One region of the Kitasatospora sp. NPDC052868 genome, then DNA from elsewhere that is predicted to be linked to it. Evidence: riboswitches for the same ligand, from Rfam matches in the RefSeq annotation. Region 1 holds a riboswitch; the other holds the start of a gene.
What was found. Region 1 has a riboswitch for S-adenosylmethionine ahead of ACIGZJ_RS01905 (aminotransferase class V-fold PLP-dependent enzyme). Riboswitches for the same ligand answer to the same signal wherever they lie in the genome.
Positions count from the first base shown of each region.

Region 1 (7,508 bases):
ATCGCGCTCAACACCCTGGTCTTCCTGTGCGGTCCGGCCGCCGGGCTCAACCCGCTCTACGGGACCGGCCAGAGCCGGGTCTGCGCCGAGCAGCGGTACGAGCAGCGCTGGGGCGCGGTACCGGCCGAACTGCTGGCCGGACGCCCGCTGGACGCCGAGCAGCTGGCCGAGGCCCCCGATCCGGTGCCGGGCTGTCCGGCCGCCCCCACCCCGGGCAAGCACCCGGCCCTGTCGGTCCTCAGCGCGCTCTTCCTGCACGCCGGCTGGCTGCACCTGCTGGGCAACCTGCTCTTCCTCCAGGTCTTCGGGGCCACCGTGGAGGAGCGGCTGGGCCGGGCCCGCTTCGCCCTCTTCTATCTGGCGGCGGGCTCGCTGGCCACCTACGGCTACGCGCTCGCCGAGGCGCACTCCGCCGACTCGACCCGGGTGCTGATCGGCGCCTCCGGGGCGATCGCCGCGGTCCTCGGCGCGTATCTGCGCCTGCACCCCCGCGCCCGGGTGACCACCCTCGTCCCGCTGCTGCTCTTCCTGCCGCTGCGGTTCCCGGCCTGGCTGGTGCTCGGCCTCTGGTTCGCCCTCCAGTGGTGGTCGGTCCACTCGGCGGGCCCCGGCGTCGCCTACCTCGTCCACGTCATCGGCTTCTCGGCCGGCTTCCTCTACGCCTGCACCCTGGCCACCCGCCCCCCGCGACGGCCCGGCTGACGCCCGATACGCTGGCGGGACCCCACAAAGGAGCCCGAACAGTGATCACCGCCATCGTCCTGATCAAGACCAGCGTCGACCGCATCCCGGAGATCGCCGAGGCGATCGCGGCCATCGAGGGTGTCAGCGAGGTCTACTCGGTGACCGGCGGCTACGACCTGGTGGCGATGGTGCGGGTACGACGGCACGACGACCTGGCCGAGGTGATCCCCGGTCGGCTGAACAAGGTCCCGGGGGTGGCCCAGACCGAGACCCAGATCGCCTTCCGCACCTACTCGCAGCACGACCTGGAGGCCGCCTTCGCCCTCGGCCTGGACGGCTAGGCGTCCCCTTCTAGGCGTCCCGGCGGCTGTCGGCGACGCAGCGGCCGCCCTCGTTGCGGTAGGTCCAGGCAGCGCCGTCCGTGACCAGCTCGCGGACGGCGGTCAGGAAACGGTCGATGTGCTCGTCCGGGGTGCCGGCCCCGAAGCTGACCCGGATCGCGTTCAGGCTGCGCTCACCCGGCAGCGACGGCTCGGGCGCCCCGCACTCGGACGGCGCCACGTCCTCGTCCCCGAGCAGGGTCCGCACCAGCGGGTGCGCGCAGAACAGGCCGTCGCGCACCCCGATGCCGTACTCGGCGGACAGCGCCGCCGAGAAGTGCGAGCTGTTCCAGCCCTGGACGACGAAGGAGAGCACGCCCACCCGGGCCGAGTCCGCGCCGAACAGGTTCAGCACCTTGACCTGCGGGACGTCCGCCAGCCCCGCCTTGAGCCGGTCGATCAGCTGCTGCTCGCGGGCCTCCAGCGCGTCGAAGCCGGCCTCGGTGAGCGCCCGGCAGGCGGAGGCGATGGAGTAGACGCCGATCACGTTCGGCGAGCCGGCCTCGTGCCGGGCCGGGCCGGTGTGCCACTGCACGGCCACCGAGCCGTCGGTCTCCCGGGCCACCGTGCGGGTGGCGCCGCCGCCGGCCAGGTACGGCTCGGCCGCGTCCAGCCAGTCGGCCCGGCCGGCCAGCACCCCGGCGCCGAACGGCGCGTACAGCTTGTGCCCGGAGAAGGCGATCCAGTCCACGCCCAGCTCGCGCACCGAGACCCGGTGGTGCGGGGCCAGCTGCGCGGCGTCCAGCACCACCCGGGCGCCGTGCCGGTGCGCGACCCGGGTCAGCTCGGCGACCGGCCACAGCTCCCCGGTGACGTTCGAGGCGCCGGTGACGCAGAGCAGCTTGGGGCCCTCGGGCGCCTCGGCCAGCGCGGCGTCGAACGCGGCGACCGCCTCGGCGTGCGAGCGGGGCGCCCGCAGGTACTCGACCTCCAGACCGGCGTGCCGCCAGGGCAGCAGCGAGGCGTGGTGCTCGGTCTCGAAGGCGAACACCCGGGTGCCGGCCGGGACGGCGCCCGCCAGCAGGTTGAGCGAGTCGGTGGTGGCCCGGGTGAAGACCACCTGGTCGCCCTCGCGCAGGTCCAGGAACTCGGTGACGGTCCGGCGGCTCTGCTCGAACAGGTCGGTGGAGAGCTGGGAGAGGTACCCGGCGCCGCGGTGCACGCTGCCGTAGTAGGGGGCGTAGGCGGCGACGTCGTCCCAGACCCGCTGCAGCGCCGGCGAGCTGGCGGCGTAGTCCAGCGCCGCGTAGGTGACCTTCTCACCGCTGGCCAGCGGGACCTCGACATCCTGGCCGAGGACGGCGAGCGGGGCGCAGATTTCGGTGGCGACGGACATGAGGATGCACTCCTTCGGGGTCAAGGACCCCGGGAGTGCATGTATGCCGGGTGTCCGCGCTTGCCACGCGGACGGTTCGCCACGTGACCCGGTCCTCACCCAGGGCACCCCGCCACGGAAGGAGGGTTGCCGGACAGCAAGCTGGGGCTTGTCGCTGTCACTCATGACCTGGCACGACTCTAGGTCGCGTCCACCCGATGGTCAAACAGGGGTCCGCCATTCGGACAAGCCGAAGGGCCCGCGCCGACTGCCCGGTGCGGGCCCCAACCATCGCGTCACACCCGGCTGGTGGCCTCCGACCAGCGCTTCAGCACGTCCTGGGCGGCGCCCGAGTCGACGGCCGCGGCGGCCCGCTCCAGGCCGACCGCCAGCTGCTCGACGAGCGGCGCGTCGGTCAGGTCCAGCGCCACCAGCGCCGACGCGGCGTTCAGCAGGACGGCGTCCCGGACGGGCCCGCGCTCCCCGGCCAGCAGCCGGCGCGCCACCTCCGCGTTGTACGCCGGGTCCGCGCCGCGCAGCGCCTCGATGCCGACCAGCTCGATGCCGAGGTCGCGCGGGTCGAACACGGTCTCGGTGACGGCGCCGTCGCGCACGATCCAGACCCGCGAGGTGGTGGTGATGGTCAACTCGTCGAGGCCGTCGTCACCCCGGAACACCAGTGCGCTGGCGCCGCGCCGGGCCAGCACCCCGGCGATCAGCCCGGCCAGCCGGGTGTCGAAGCAGCCGATCGCATGCGCGGTCACCTTGGCCGGGTTGGTCAGCGGGCCGAGGGTGTTGAACGCGGTGGGCACCCCGAGGCCGCTGCGGGCCGGGGCGGTGTGCCGCATCGCGGGGTGGAACTTCGCCGCGAAGCAGAAGGTCAGCCCGACCTCCTCGGCGACCTCCGCGACCCGCCGGGCGGAGAGGTCCAGGTTGACGCCCAGCTTCTCCAGCACGTCCGAGGAACCGCTCGCCGAGGAGGCCGCCCGGTTGCCGTGCTTGACCACCTTGGCGCCGGCCGCCGCCGCGACGATCGCGGCCATGGTGGAGATGTTGACGGTCTTCGCCCGGTCGCCGCCGGTGCCGACGATGTCCACCGCCGGACCGGGGATGGACAGCGGCTCGGCGTGCGCGTACATCGAGTCCACCAGGCCGACGATCTCGTCGACCGTCTCGCCCTTGGCCCGCAGCGCCACCATGAAGCCCGCCATCTGGACCGGGGAGGCCTCGCCGCTCATGATCCGGTCCATCGCCCAGGCCGTGTCGGCCCGGTCCAGGTCCTCACCGCGCAGCAGCGCCGTCAGGATGTCCGGCCAGGTGCGGACCACCTGCACGGGGTCGTTGCCGCCGTTCGCAGGGTTCACGTTCACCATGGCCGACTCCAGCTCTGCTCGGTTCCCCGGGGGGTGTCCCCGGGACTGGAGTCAGCCTATCGAGCGGCGGGGTGCCCCCGGCCCGCCCTGGCCCTACTTCTCTAGTAATGAGACGCCGCTCAGCGGGCGGCCGGGGCGCGCTTCTCCAACCGGGCCCGGAGCAGGGTCGCCGCGGCCTCGGCCAGCGCCATCGGGTCCACCGGGTGGGAGATCGCGGCGTCCGCCCGGCTCCAGGCCGCGAGCCAGGAGTCCTGCGGCCGGCCGATCAGCACCAGCACCGGCGGGCAGCCGTAGATCTCGTCCTTCAGCTGCCGCCCGAGCCCGAGCCCGCCGGCCGGGACGGCCTCGCCGTCCAGGATGCAGAGGTCCACTCCGCCCTTCTCCAGCGCGCGCAGCACCGCGGGGGTGGTCGCGCACTCCAGGTAGGACAGCTCCGGCAGATCCGACGCGGGCCGCCGGCCGAGCGCCGTCAGCACCTGCTCACGGGTGTTGCGGTCATCGCTGTAGACGAGGACGGTGAGCGTCTCGTCGGTCGTGTACGCCATGGACCCTGCTCCCTCAAGTGTGATCCGGACCACGTTCGCCTGATCCGGATGCTACTCCCGTTCCCCCGCCGCCGAGGCCGTCCCGCGCGATCGTTCTCAAGCCGCCGCGCCCACGGCTCGCCCGAGCGGAGGACGCCCCGTCACCCCGAGCCGCGCACTCCACCCGTACGGCCGATATCCGGCCTCCCCCATAGCCCCGGCGGGCCCTGGAGGGGTGCAGCGACACGCAGGGCATCAGGGTCGTAGGGCCCTCCGAGGAACCGTCAGAAAAGGGACACGCCGCTGCTCAGCCACTATCCGGACGCCCCGTCGACCCCCAGGGGGGCATACCGCACGCACCGGACACTCCGAGGGACACCCCCCGGCGTGAAGACGGAATAAGGGACCGACATAATGTCCGTCGTGGCGACAGCAACAGCAGTAGAAACCGGGCACGCGCACGGATCGGTCAACCGGCCGAACATGGTCAGCGTCGGAACGATCGTCTGGCTCAGTTCCGAGTTGATGTTCTTCGCGGCCCTCTTCGCGATGTACTTCACGCTCCGCTCCGTCAAGGGAGCCGAGTTCTGGAGCGAGAAGGCGCACGCCCTCAACGTGCCCTTCTCCTCGGTCAACACCACGATCCTGGTGCTCTCCTCACTGACCTGCCAGCTCGGCGTGTTCGCCGCCGAGCGCGGGGACGTGAAGAAGCTCCGTTCGTGGTTCGTCATCACTTTCGTGATGGGCGCGATCTTCATCGGCGGCCAGGTCTTCGAGTACACCGAGCTGGTCAAGAAGGACGGCCTCTCGCTGTCCTCCGACCCGTACGGCACGGTGTTCTACCTGACCACCGGCTTCCACGGTCTGCACGTGACGGGTGGTCTGATCGCCTTCCTGCTGGTCCTGGGACGGACGTACGCAGCCAAGCGCTTCACGCACGAGCAGGCCACCGCCGCGATCGTGGTGTCGTACTACTGGCACTTCGTCGACGTCGTGTGGATCGGCCTCTTCGCGACCATCTACCTGATCAAGTAACCAGCTGATCAGGTCGCTGGCCACCGGCCCCGGGTCCCGCCCTCACCGGCGACGGCCCGATTTGCCGGTGGCGACGCTCCCACCGACCGACCGCGCGCGCAGCCCTAGAACAGGCAGCCTCGTGCCGGCCAGACCGGCCGCCGGGTGCACCCACCAGTCGACCAGATCCTGACACCGGGGTTATTCCGTGAAAAAGCTCTCCGCACGACGGCGCCACCCATTGGCGGCGCTGGTCGTCCTACTTCTCGCCCTGGCGGCAACCGGGGGGCTGTACGCCGCGTTCGCGCCCGCCGACAAGGCGCAGGCCGACGTCGCCGCGCAGTCGCTCGCGATCGATGAGGGCAAGAAGCTCTTCGCCGTGGGCTGCTCCTCCTGCCACGGCCTGAACGGCCAGGGCAGCAGCGACGGTCCGAGCCTGGTCGGCGTCGGTTCCGCCGCGGTCGACTTCCAGGTCGCGACGGGCCGCATGCCGGCCCAGCAGCCCGGCGCCCAGGTGCCGAGCAAGAAGAACATCTACTCGCAGGCCGAGATCGACCAGATGGCCGCCTTCGTGGCCTCGCTCGGCCCCGGCCCGGTGACGCCGACCTCGGAGCAGTACACCTCGACCAACCCCGAGGACATCTCCAAGGGTGGCGAGCTGTTCCGCACCAACTGCGCCCAGTGCCACAACTTCGCCGGCCAGGGCGGTGCCCTGACCCAGGGCAAGTACGCCCCGTCGCTGGAGGGCGTGGACGCCAAGCACATCTACGAGGCCATGCAGACCGGCCCGCAGAACATGCCGTCGTTCCCGGACACCACCATGCCCGAGGAGCAGAAGAAGCAGATCGTGGCCTTCGTCCGCCACACCACCAACGATGAGCCGAACCCCGGTGGTCTCACGCTCGGCAGCCTCGGTCCCGTGACCGAGGGCCTGTTCGGCTGGATCTTCGGTCTCGGCGTGCTCATCGCGGTCGCGATCTGGGTCGCCGCCCACACCACCAAGGCCAAGAAGTCATGAGCCAGGACATGTCAGAAGAGAACCTTCCGGAGTCGCACGGCTCCGCCGGGCACCACGAGGTGGCCGCCCAGGGCGATCCGTTCGCCGACCCGGGCCTGCCGGCCCACGAACCGCGTCGCACCGACATCGACGAGCGGGCCGCCAAGCGCGCGGAGCGCCAGGTCTCGCTGATGTTCGTGGTCTCGATGCTCGCCACGGTGGGCTTCATCGCCTCCTACGTGGCCATCGACCCGGACAAGATCGTCTATGTCTGGCCGCTGGGCAACATCAGCGCGATGAACTTCGCGCTGGGCATGACGCTCGGTGTCGCGCTGTTCTGCATCGGCGCGGGTGCGGTCCACTGGGCCCGCACCCTGATGTCGGACCACGAGATCCCGGCCGAGCGCCACCCGATCGAGGCCGACGACGAGGTCCGCGCGGACGTCATCGAGCAGTTCAGGACCGGCGCCGCCGAGTCCGGCTTCGGCCGCCGCAAGATGATCCGCAACACCCTCATCGGCTCGATGGCCCTGGTGCCGCTCTCCGGTGTCGTGCTGCTGCGCGACCTGGGCCCGCTGCCCGAGGACAAGCTGGAGCACACCGGGTGGGCCGAGGCCACCCCGGCGGATCCGTTGGCGCTCATCAACATGAACACCAACCTGCCGATGAAGGCCGAGGACATCACCGTCGGCTCGCTGACCTTCGCCATGCCGCAGGGTCTGCACACCCACGACGAGGACTTCCAGCAGCAGATCGCCAAGGACGCCCTGATGCTGGTCCGCATCTCGCCGGACGACATCAAGGACGACAAGTCCCGGGAGCTGGGCTTCGAGGGCATCCTCGCCTACTCCAAGATCTGCACCCACGTCGGCTGCCCGATCAGCCTGTACGAGCAGCAGACGCACCACGCGCTCTGCCCCTGCCACCAGTCGACCTTCGACCTGGCGGACGGCGCGCGTGTCATCTTCGGCCCGGCCGGCCACCCGCTGCCGCAGCTGAAGATCACCACTGACGAGAAGGGCTTCCTGGTCGCCACCGGCGACTTCGACGAGCCCGTCGGCCCGAGCTACTGGGAGCGTGCTCGATGAGTAGCGCGAGCAGCACCACCTCCGGTGCCGCGAAGCCGACCGGCAGCACGCGTGCCAAGCCCGCCAACAAGTGGGAGCAGGCTGCTGACTGGACGGACGGCCGGCTGGGGATCTACTCCCTCGCCAAGGCCAA
Region 1 is NZ_JBITZW010000001.1:421,230-428,737, reverse strand. Features, by position in the region: gene ACIGZJ_RS01915 (rhomboid family intramembrane serine protease) at 1-702, shown strand, start outside; gene ACIGZJ_RS01910 (Lrp/AsnC ligand binding domain-containing protein) at 744-1,025, shown strand; gene ACIGZJ_RS01905 (aminotransferase class V-fold PLP-dependent enzyme) at 1,036-2,400, opposite strand; SAM riboswitch class IV at 2,452-2,569, opposite strand; gene trpD (anthranilate phosphoribosyltransferase) at 2,676-3,752, opposite strand; gene ACIGZJ_RS01895 (hypothetical protein) at 3,872-4,297, opposite strand; gene ACIGZJ_RS01890 (heme-copper oxidase subunit III) at 4,691-5,311, shown strand; gene ACIGZJ_RS01885 (c-type cytochrome) at 5,499-6,308, shown strand; gene ACIGZJ_RS01880 (Rieske 2Fe-2S domain-containing protein) at 6,317-7,375, shown strand; gene ACIGZJ_RS01875 (cytochrome bc complex cytochrome b subunit) at 7,372-7,508, shown strand, end outside.

Region 2 (7,508 bases), on a different contig from region 1:
ACCCGTTCGGGGACCCGGCGTGGGCGGACGTCAGCAACCGGATCAAGGCGGGGATCGGCGGGGCCGTCACGGGCGACGCCAAGCAGGTGCTGGAGGGGCTGCAGGAGGCCGCGGTGAAGGAGACGGCCCGGGTCCGCAAGTGAACCCGGGGCCGTGGGGGAGGGCGGTGTCGGCTGTGCCGACGGTCTCGGGGGGTCTCAGGCGAGCGTGATTGCGTAGGCCTTGCGGAGGGTCTCGTGGACGGTCCAGGTGGTGTGGTCGCCGGCCCGCAGGACGGCGCAGTCACCGGGGCCGACCTCCAGGGTCGGGCCGCCGTCGACCTCGATGGTGGCCCGGCCGCTGAGCACCACGAACAGCTCGTCGGCCTCGACGTCGGTGACCACGCCCGGGGTGATCTGCCAGATGCCGCGCAGCTGGCGGCCGTCGGGGGACTCCCAGAGCACCCGGCCGGAGACCTCGGGGGTGCCGGAGACGATCTGGGCCGGGTCGAGCGGGTCGGGTTCGAGGTCGGCGGTGGGGATGTGCACGGCGAAGCTGTCGGTCATACCGTCGACGCTAGCCCGGCGGCCGGTGGTGCGGAGGGCGCAGAGTGTGTCCGAGCCGGGGGTGAGAATGACACTCCGTAGTGGACGGAGGCGGGTCGGGCATGGGTGAGCTGAGCGAGCGGGATCTGGCGGTGCTGGAGCTGGAGGGGCGCCAGTGGCGTACCGCGGGGGCGAAGGAGCGGGCGATCCGGGAGGAGCTGGGGCTCTCCGGTACGCGGTACTACCAGCTGCTGAACGCGCTGCTGGACCGGCCGGAGGCGCTGGCGCACGCACCGGTGCTGGTGAACCGGCTGCGGCGGGTGCGGGAGGCCCGGCGGGCGGCCCGCTAGGCCTGGCGGACGTGGCGGACGTGGCGGTCAGGCGGAATCGGCGGCTAGCCGCCGGGGGACGTGGGTAGGGTCCGGGCATGGGCCTTGAGGACGTGTCGCTGCCGAGGACGGATGCCGGGCGTGCGGGGCTGCAGGCGGTACTCGCCTCGCCCCGGGACGCGGTGATCGCGCTGGACTTCGACGGGACGCTGGCCCCGATCGTGGCCGACCCGAGCCGGGCGCGGGCGCATCCGGGGGTGGCGCCGGCGCTGCGCGGCCTCGCCCCGCACATCGGGTCGATCGTCGTGGTGACCGGGCGGCCGGCGGCGCTGGCCGTGGAGTACGGCGACCTCGGCGCGGTCGGGGGCGTGGTGGTGCTCGGGCACTACGGCGCCGAGCGCTGGGAGGCCGGGGAGGTCACGGCCCCGCCGGTGCACCCGGGGGTGGCGGCGGTCCGGGAGGTCCTGCCGGCCGTACTGACCGGGGTCGGGGCGCCGGACGGGACGTGGGTGGAGGACAAGGGGCGCTCGCTCGCAGTGCACACCCGGCGGACGGAGGCACCGCAGGAGGCGTTCGAGCTGCTGCGTGCGCCGGTCGAGGCGCTGGCCGCCGAGCACGGGCTGGTGGTGGAGCCGGGCCGGCTGGTGCTGGAGCTGCGGCCGCCGGGGGTGGACAAGGGCGCCGCACTGACCGGCTTCCTGCGGGAGCGGGAGGCCCGGGCGGTGCTGTACGCCGGGGACGACCTGGGGGACGTGCCCGCCTTCGCGGCGGTGGAGAAGCTGCGCGGGGAGGGCCTGGCCGGGCTGCTGGTGTGCAGCGGGACGGTGGACGGCGACGCGCCCGTGCGGGAACTCGCCGACCGGGCGGACCTGGTGGTCGCGGGCCCGGCCGGCGTGGTGGGGCTGCTGACGGCCCTGGGGGAGGAGCTCAGCCGGGGGCGTTGAGGCCGAGGGCGTTGAGCTGGTCCAGGAACCACTGCTGGGGCGGCAGCGCGGTCGCTGCGGCGGCCAGCCGCTTGGTCCGCTCGGCGCGTTCGTCGGCGGGCATGGCGAGCGCGGTGTGCAGGGCCTCGGCGGTGGCGATGACGTCGTACGGGTTGACGCTGATCGCGTCGTCGGCGAGCTCCGCGTGGGCGCCGGCCTCGCGTGACAGGACCAGGGCGCAGCCCTGGTCGGAAACCACCGGGACCTCCTTGGCGACCAGGTTCATGCCGTCCCGGATCGGGTTGACCAGGGCCACGTCGGCCATCCGGTAGGCGGCCAGCGACCGCGGGAAGTCGTCGTCGAGGTGCACGATCAGCGGCTGCCAGGTGGGCGTGGCGAACTCCGCGTTGATCTCCTCGGCGAGGCGCCGGACCTCGGCGGTGTACGCCCGGTACTCGGCGAGGTCGGTGCGGGAGGGGTAGGCGAAGGCGATGTGGACGACCTCGTCCCGCCAGTCGGGCCGGGTGCGCAGCAGGTGCCGGTAGGCCTGGAACCCGCGGACGATGTTCTTGCTCAGCTCGGTGCGGTCGACCCGGACGATCGTGCGGCGCCCGCCCACGGCCTCGCGCAGGGTGGCCAGGCGCTCGTCGACGTCCGGGCGGTGGGACCGCTCGCGCAGGAAGTCGGCGTCGGCGCCGAGGGCGTGCACGCCGAGGCGGGTGGTGCGGCCGGTGGCGGCGCCCCCGGTCGGCGGGAGGGTGACGGTGAGGGCTTCGCGGTCGACGGTGGCGCCGAGTTGGTCCGCGCAGCACTCGGCGAAGGCCAGCGCCCAGCGGCGGGTCAGGAAGCCGGCCCGGTCGGAGCCGAGGATGCCGGTCAGGACGGCCTCGGCGACGTCGTCGGGCAGCAGCCGGAAGTACTCGGGCGGGGCCCACGGGGTGTGCGAGAAGTGGCCGATCCGCAGGTCGGGGCGGAGTGCGCGGAGCAGTCCGGGCACGAGCGAGAGGTGGTAGTCCTGGACGAGGACGGCCGCGCCCGGGGCGGCCTCGGCGGCCAGCGCCTCGGCGAAGGCGGTGTTGTACGCCTGGTAGGCCTGCCACTCGGTGCGGAAGCCGGCGTCGAAGGCGGGGGCGGTCGGGGTGGCGTAGAGCAGGTGGTGGACGAACCAGAGGGTGGAGTTGGCGACGCCGTTGTAGGCGCGGGCGAAGGTCTCCGGGTCGATGTCCAGCATCCGGACGGCCTGGCCGCCGACGTCGTGGCCGGCCAGGTCGAGGCGTCCGTCGGGGGCCTGCCGGGCCGCCTGGCGGTCCGCCTCGCCCAGTGCGGCGCAGACCCAGACGGCGTTGGGGTCGTCGATGGCGGAGAGCCCGGAGACCAGGCCGCCGCCGCCCCGCCGGAGGGTCAGGGTGCCGTCCTCCGCGGCGCTGAACGACACCGGCCCCCGGTTGGATGCCACCAGGACGGGGGCGGTGCCGGTCGGACTCGAACGTTCGGTCGTGAGATCGCCCATGGTTGGTACGTTGCCGTGGCTCCGGGCCCGCAAACCCCTCAGCGGGGGAGGTGGCGGTTCACGTACTCGGGGACGGTGTGCATCGGGGGGCGCTCGACGGCGGTGACCGGGTGCGTGTGTGCGGTGAACGCGCGGGTGTCCGGGTCACGGGTGAACTGGGTCAGCCACGGGTGCAGCAGGTCGGCGGAGGCCTTGAGCCGGTGGGCCCGGTCGAGCCGTTCGAGGGCGGTGCGGTAGATGGTGGCGGCCATCCGGCCGAGCGCCTGGCCGTCCTGGTGGCGGTGGTGGCGCACGCCGACGTCCACCTGGGCGAGGGCGTCGAGGCCGGCCGTCTCCAGGGCGTCGACCAGCAGGCCCAGCTCGACGCCGTAGCCGGTGGGGAAGGGCAGCCGTTCGAGCAGCGAACGGCGGGCCGCGTACTCGCCGCCGAGCGGCTGGACGAAACCGGCGAGTTCCGGCCAGTGCAGGTTGAGCAGCGGGCGGGCGACGAGCTCGGTGACCCGGCCGCCGCCGGCCGGCACGATCGCGCCGTCGGTCTCCAGCGGGCGGTCGTACATGGCCTTGACCAGCTGGATCCCGGGTTCGGTGAGCAGCGGGCCGACGATGCCGGAGACGAAGGCGGGGTCGAACTCGCGCAGGTCGGCGTCGACGAAGCAGACGATCTCGCCGCTGGTGGCCAGCAGCGAGCGCCAGAGCACCTCGCCCTTGCCGGGGGCGGCGGGCAGCCGGGGCAGGATGTCGTCGCGGTGGACCACCCGGGCGCCGGCCGCGGCGGCCGCCGCGGCGGTGCCGTCCACCGAGCCGGAGTCGACGACGACGAGTTCGTCGACCAGTGGCAGGCGCTCCATCAGCTCGCGGCGGATGGTCCGGACGATGTCGCCGACGGTGGCCGCCTCGTCCAGGGCCGGCAGCACCACGCTGACGGTGCCGGCCCGGCCCGCCACCCGCTTGGCCTCGAGCAGGGTGCGCACCGGGCGGTCGGCCGCGCTCCAGGAGCGGCGGCGCAGCCAGGACGCGGCCTCCGGTAGCAGCGCGGGGATCGGTTCGGCGGGCACGGGCGCACTCCTCGGCTGGGCGGGTGGGACAGGTCATCTCGCGTGGCGGACGGTCCCGTTCAGGCTTGACGCCTTCGGATACAGTCTTCGTACAGCGGTCGGACCTTCGCACGCCGGGGTCACCGCTGGCACGACCAACAACTTCATAGAGCTCATCCAGAGGGACTGAGGGAACGGCCCGTTGACGTCCCGGCAACCTTCTCGCGCGGCTGTTCGACAGGCCCCGGCGGGACAGGTGCCAATTCCGGCCTGTGGCGCGCCCGCGTCACGGGGAAGATGAGGAGAGAGGCCTCCGCCATCATGGCTATCGACACCGTTGCACCCGCACCCGCATCCGTTGACCTCGGCCCCGCCGCCGCCCTGTCCTGTCGGGAGTGCGGCACCCGGTTCCCGCTCGGTCCGAGCTTCGCCTGTGTCGAGTGTTTCGGGCCGCTGGAGATCGCCTACGACTTCGGCAGCGAGGGCGCCGAGGAGCTGCGCAAGCGGATCGAGGCCGGACCGGCGTCGATCTGGCGCTACGCCCCGCTGCTGCCGGTGCCGGCCGACGTCGCCGGCAAGCCGAACCTGAACCCGGGGTGGACCCCGCTGGTGAAGGCGGACAACCTGGGCCGCGAGCTCGGATTCACCGCCCAGCTGCACATCAAGGACGACTCGGGCAACCCGACGCACTCGTTCAAGGACCGCGTGGTGGCCTGCGCCATCGAGGCCGCGCGGGCCTTCGGCTTCACCACCCTGTCCTGCTCGTCGACCGGCAACCTGGCCGGTGCGGTGGGCGCGGCGGCGGCCCGGGCCGGTTTCAAGTCCTGCGTGTTCATCCCGCACGACCTGGAGCAGGGCAAGGTCGTGATGGCCGGTGTCTACGGCGGCGAGCTGGTCGGCATCGAGGGCAACTACGACGACGTGAACCGCTTCTGCTCGGAGCTGATCGGCGACCCGGCCGGTGAGGGCTGGGGCTTCGTCAACGTCAACCTGCGCCCGTACTACGGCGAGGGCTCCAAGACGCTGGCGTACGAGATCTGCGAGCAGCTCGGCTGGCGGCTGCCGGAGCAGATCGTCATCCCGATCGCCTCGGGCTCGCAGCTGACGAAGATCGACAAGGGCCTGCAGGAGCTGATCAGGCTGGGCCTGGTCGAGGACCGGCCGTACCGGATCTTCGGCGCCCAGGCGGAGGGCTGCTCGCCGGTGTCGGCGGCCTTCAAGGCCGGCCACGACGTGATCCGCCCGGTCAAGCCGGACACCATCGCCAAGTCGCTGGCGATCGGCAACCCGGCCGACGGCCCGTACGTGCTGGACATCGCCCGCCGCACCGGCGGCGCCGTCGAGGACGTCACCGACGCCGAGGTGGTGGCCGCGATCAAGCTGCTGGCCCGCACCGAGGGCGTCTTCGCCGAGACCGCGGGCGGGGTGACCGTCGGCGTGCTGAAGAAGCTGGTCGAGACCGGACAGCTGGACCCGGCCAAGGAGACCGTCGCGATCAACACCGGCGACGGCCTGAAGACCCTGGACGCCGTCTCCGACGCCGGCATGACCGCCGTGATCCGCCCGACGCTGGCGTCGTTCCGCGACGCCGGCCTCGCGTCCGCCTGACCCACCCGCAGCAAGGAGAAGCCCCCATGAGCGCCACCGTCCGCATCCCGACCATCCTGCGCACCTACACCGGCGGCGTCGCCGAGGTGACCGCCGAGGGCACCACCCTGGGTGAGGTCATCGCCGACCTGGAGAACAACCACGCGGGCATCTCCGCCCGCATCCTGGACGACGCCGGAAAGCTGCGCCGTTTCGTCAACGTCTACGTCAACGACGACGACGTGCGCTTCGCGGAGGGCCTGGCCACCGAGATCAAGGACGGCGCCGGCATCTCGATCATCCCCGCGGTGGCCGGCGGCTGCTGAGCCGCCCCTTCCCCGGTCGGCGCCCGGTTCTCCGGCCGCCCGCTTCTTCGACCAGCCGTTCGCGCGTACGGAATTCCGCTTCCCGTACGCGCGGGCGGCTGGTCGCATTCCGGCCGGAATATTTCCCGGTCAAGTCGGAGTAGAGTGTGGCTCAGCCGGGAACAGGGCTCCCCCTCCCCCTTTCACCGGCGGTCGAATCCGTCCGCGCCCGTACCGCCGGTATCCGTCCGGCCGCTGAGACCGGCGCCGGGGCCGTGACGTTGAAACATGTCAGGCCGATGTCAGAATTCTTCAGGGGATTTGGGCAATTCGTCCGCTATGTCCGGCGTGGAATGCGGGAATTTCTCCCGCTTTCACCCGGCCTGTCCCCTGACACCCCTAGCGAATTCCCAGCGGCGGGCTCTGTTGCAGAGGGCGTCGATCCGGATACATTCAGCCGCGGTCGACGCAATCGCCCGTTCATCGGATGCCTCCGATGGGCTCGGCGGGGGATTGCGGCGTGCACGGCTGCGCCCAGGGGGGGTTCCCCGGGCCGGCCTCAACCAGACCCGGGCCCGCAGACCTGCGGGCGCGTGAAGGGCCAGCACAGCACTAGGGGAGTTCGGAATGGCTCAGGGCACCGTCAAGTGGTTCAACGCGGAGAAGGGCTACGGCTTCATCGCGGTCGACGGTGGTGCGGACGTCTTCGTCCACTACAGCGCGATCCAGATGGACGGCTACCGCACCCTTGAGGAGGGCCAGCGGGTCGAGTTCGAGATCTCTCAGGGGCAGAAGGGCCCGCAGGCGGACATGGTCCGCGCGGCGGTCTGACCTTTCCGGTCCCAGGAGTTCGGCTCGGCCCATCGGCTGGTGCACCTCTTGCTTCGCTGCGGGCCCGTACGACACGTCGTACGGGCCCGCAGCCATGTCCGGATCCGGCGCTCCGGGGCGGCCGGTGCGGCTCGCGGGTTGGCGATTGGGCTTGCACTCGCCTACCCGGAGTGCTAATCATTGGCGTTAGCACTCACAGCGTGAGAGTGACAGCGGACCGGGTCGGTGAGGCCCCCGGGAGCGGTAGGGGAAAGGACCCCCGCACACCAGGGCCGTCCGTCGCGGGCACCCCTTGGTCCGAGCAGTCGACCGTGTCCCGGAGGACCACTTCTGATGGCCAAGATCATCGCCTTTGATGAGGAAGCTCGCCGCGGCCTTGAGCGTGGCATGAACCAGCTCGCCGACGCAGTGAAGGTCACGCTCGGCCCCAAGGGTCGCAACGTCGTGCTGGAGAAGAAGTGGGGC
Region 2 is NZ_JBITZW010000031.1:2,456-9,963, forward strand. Features, by position in the region: gene ACIGZJ_RS32845 (extracellular solute-binding protein) at 1-143, shown strand, start outside; gene ACIGZJ_RS32850 (cupin domain-containing protein) at 198-545, opposite strand; gene ACIGZJ_RS32855 (DUF3263 domain-containing protein) at 647-874, shown strand; gene otsB (trehalose-phosphatase) at 952-1,797, shown strand; gene ACIGZJ_RS32865 (trehalose-6-phosphate synthase) at 1,781-3,286, opposite strand; gene ACIGZJ_RS32870 (glucosyl-3-phosphoglycerate synthase) at 3,325-4,317, opposite strand; SAM riboswitch class I at 4,491-4,624, shown strand; gene thrC (threonine synthase) at 4,642-5,928, shown strand; gene ACIGZJ_RS32880 (MoaD/ThiS family protein) at 5,955-6,233, shown strand; gene ACIGZJ_RS32885 (cold-shock protein) at 6,840-7,043, shown strand; gene groL (chaperonin GroEL) at 7,377-7,508, shown strand, end outside.
Region 2: it holds a riboswitch for S-adenosylmethionine, as region 1 does, so the genes downstream of both, thrC (threonine synthase) here and ACIGZJ_RS01905 (aminotransferase class V-fold PLP-dependent enzyme) in region 1, are expected to answer to the same signal.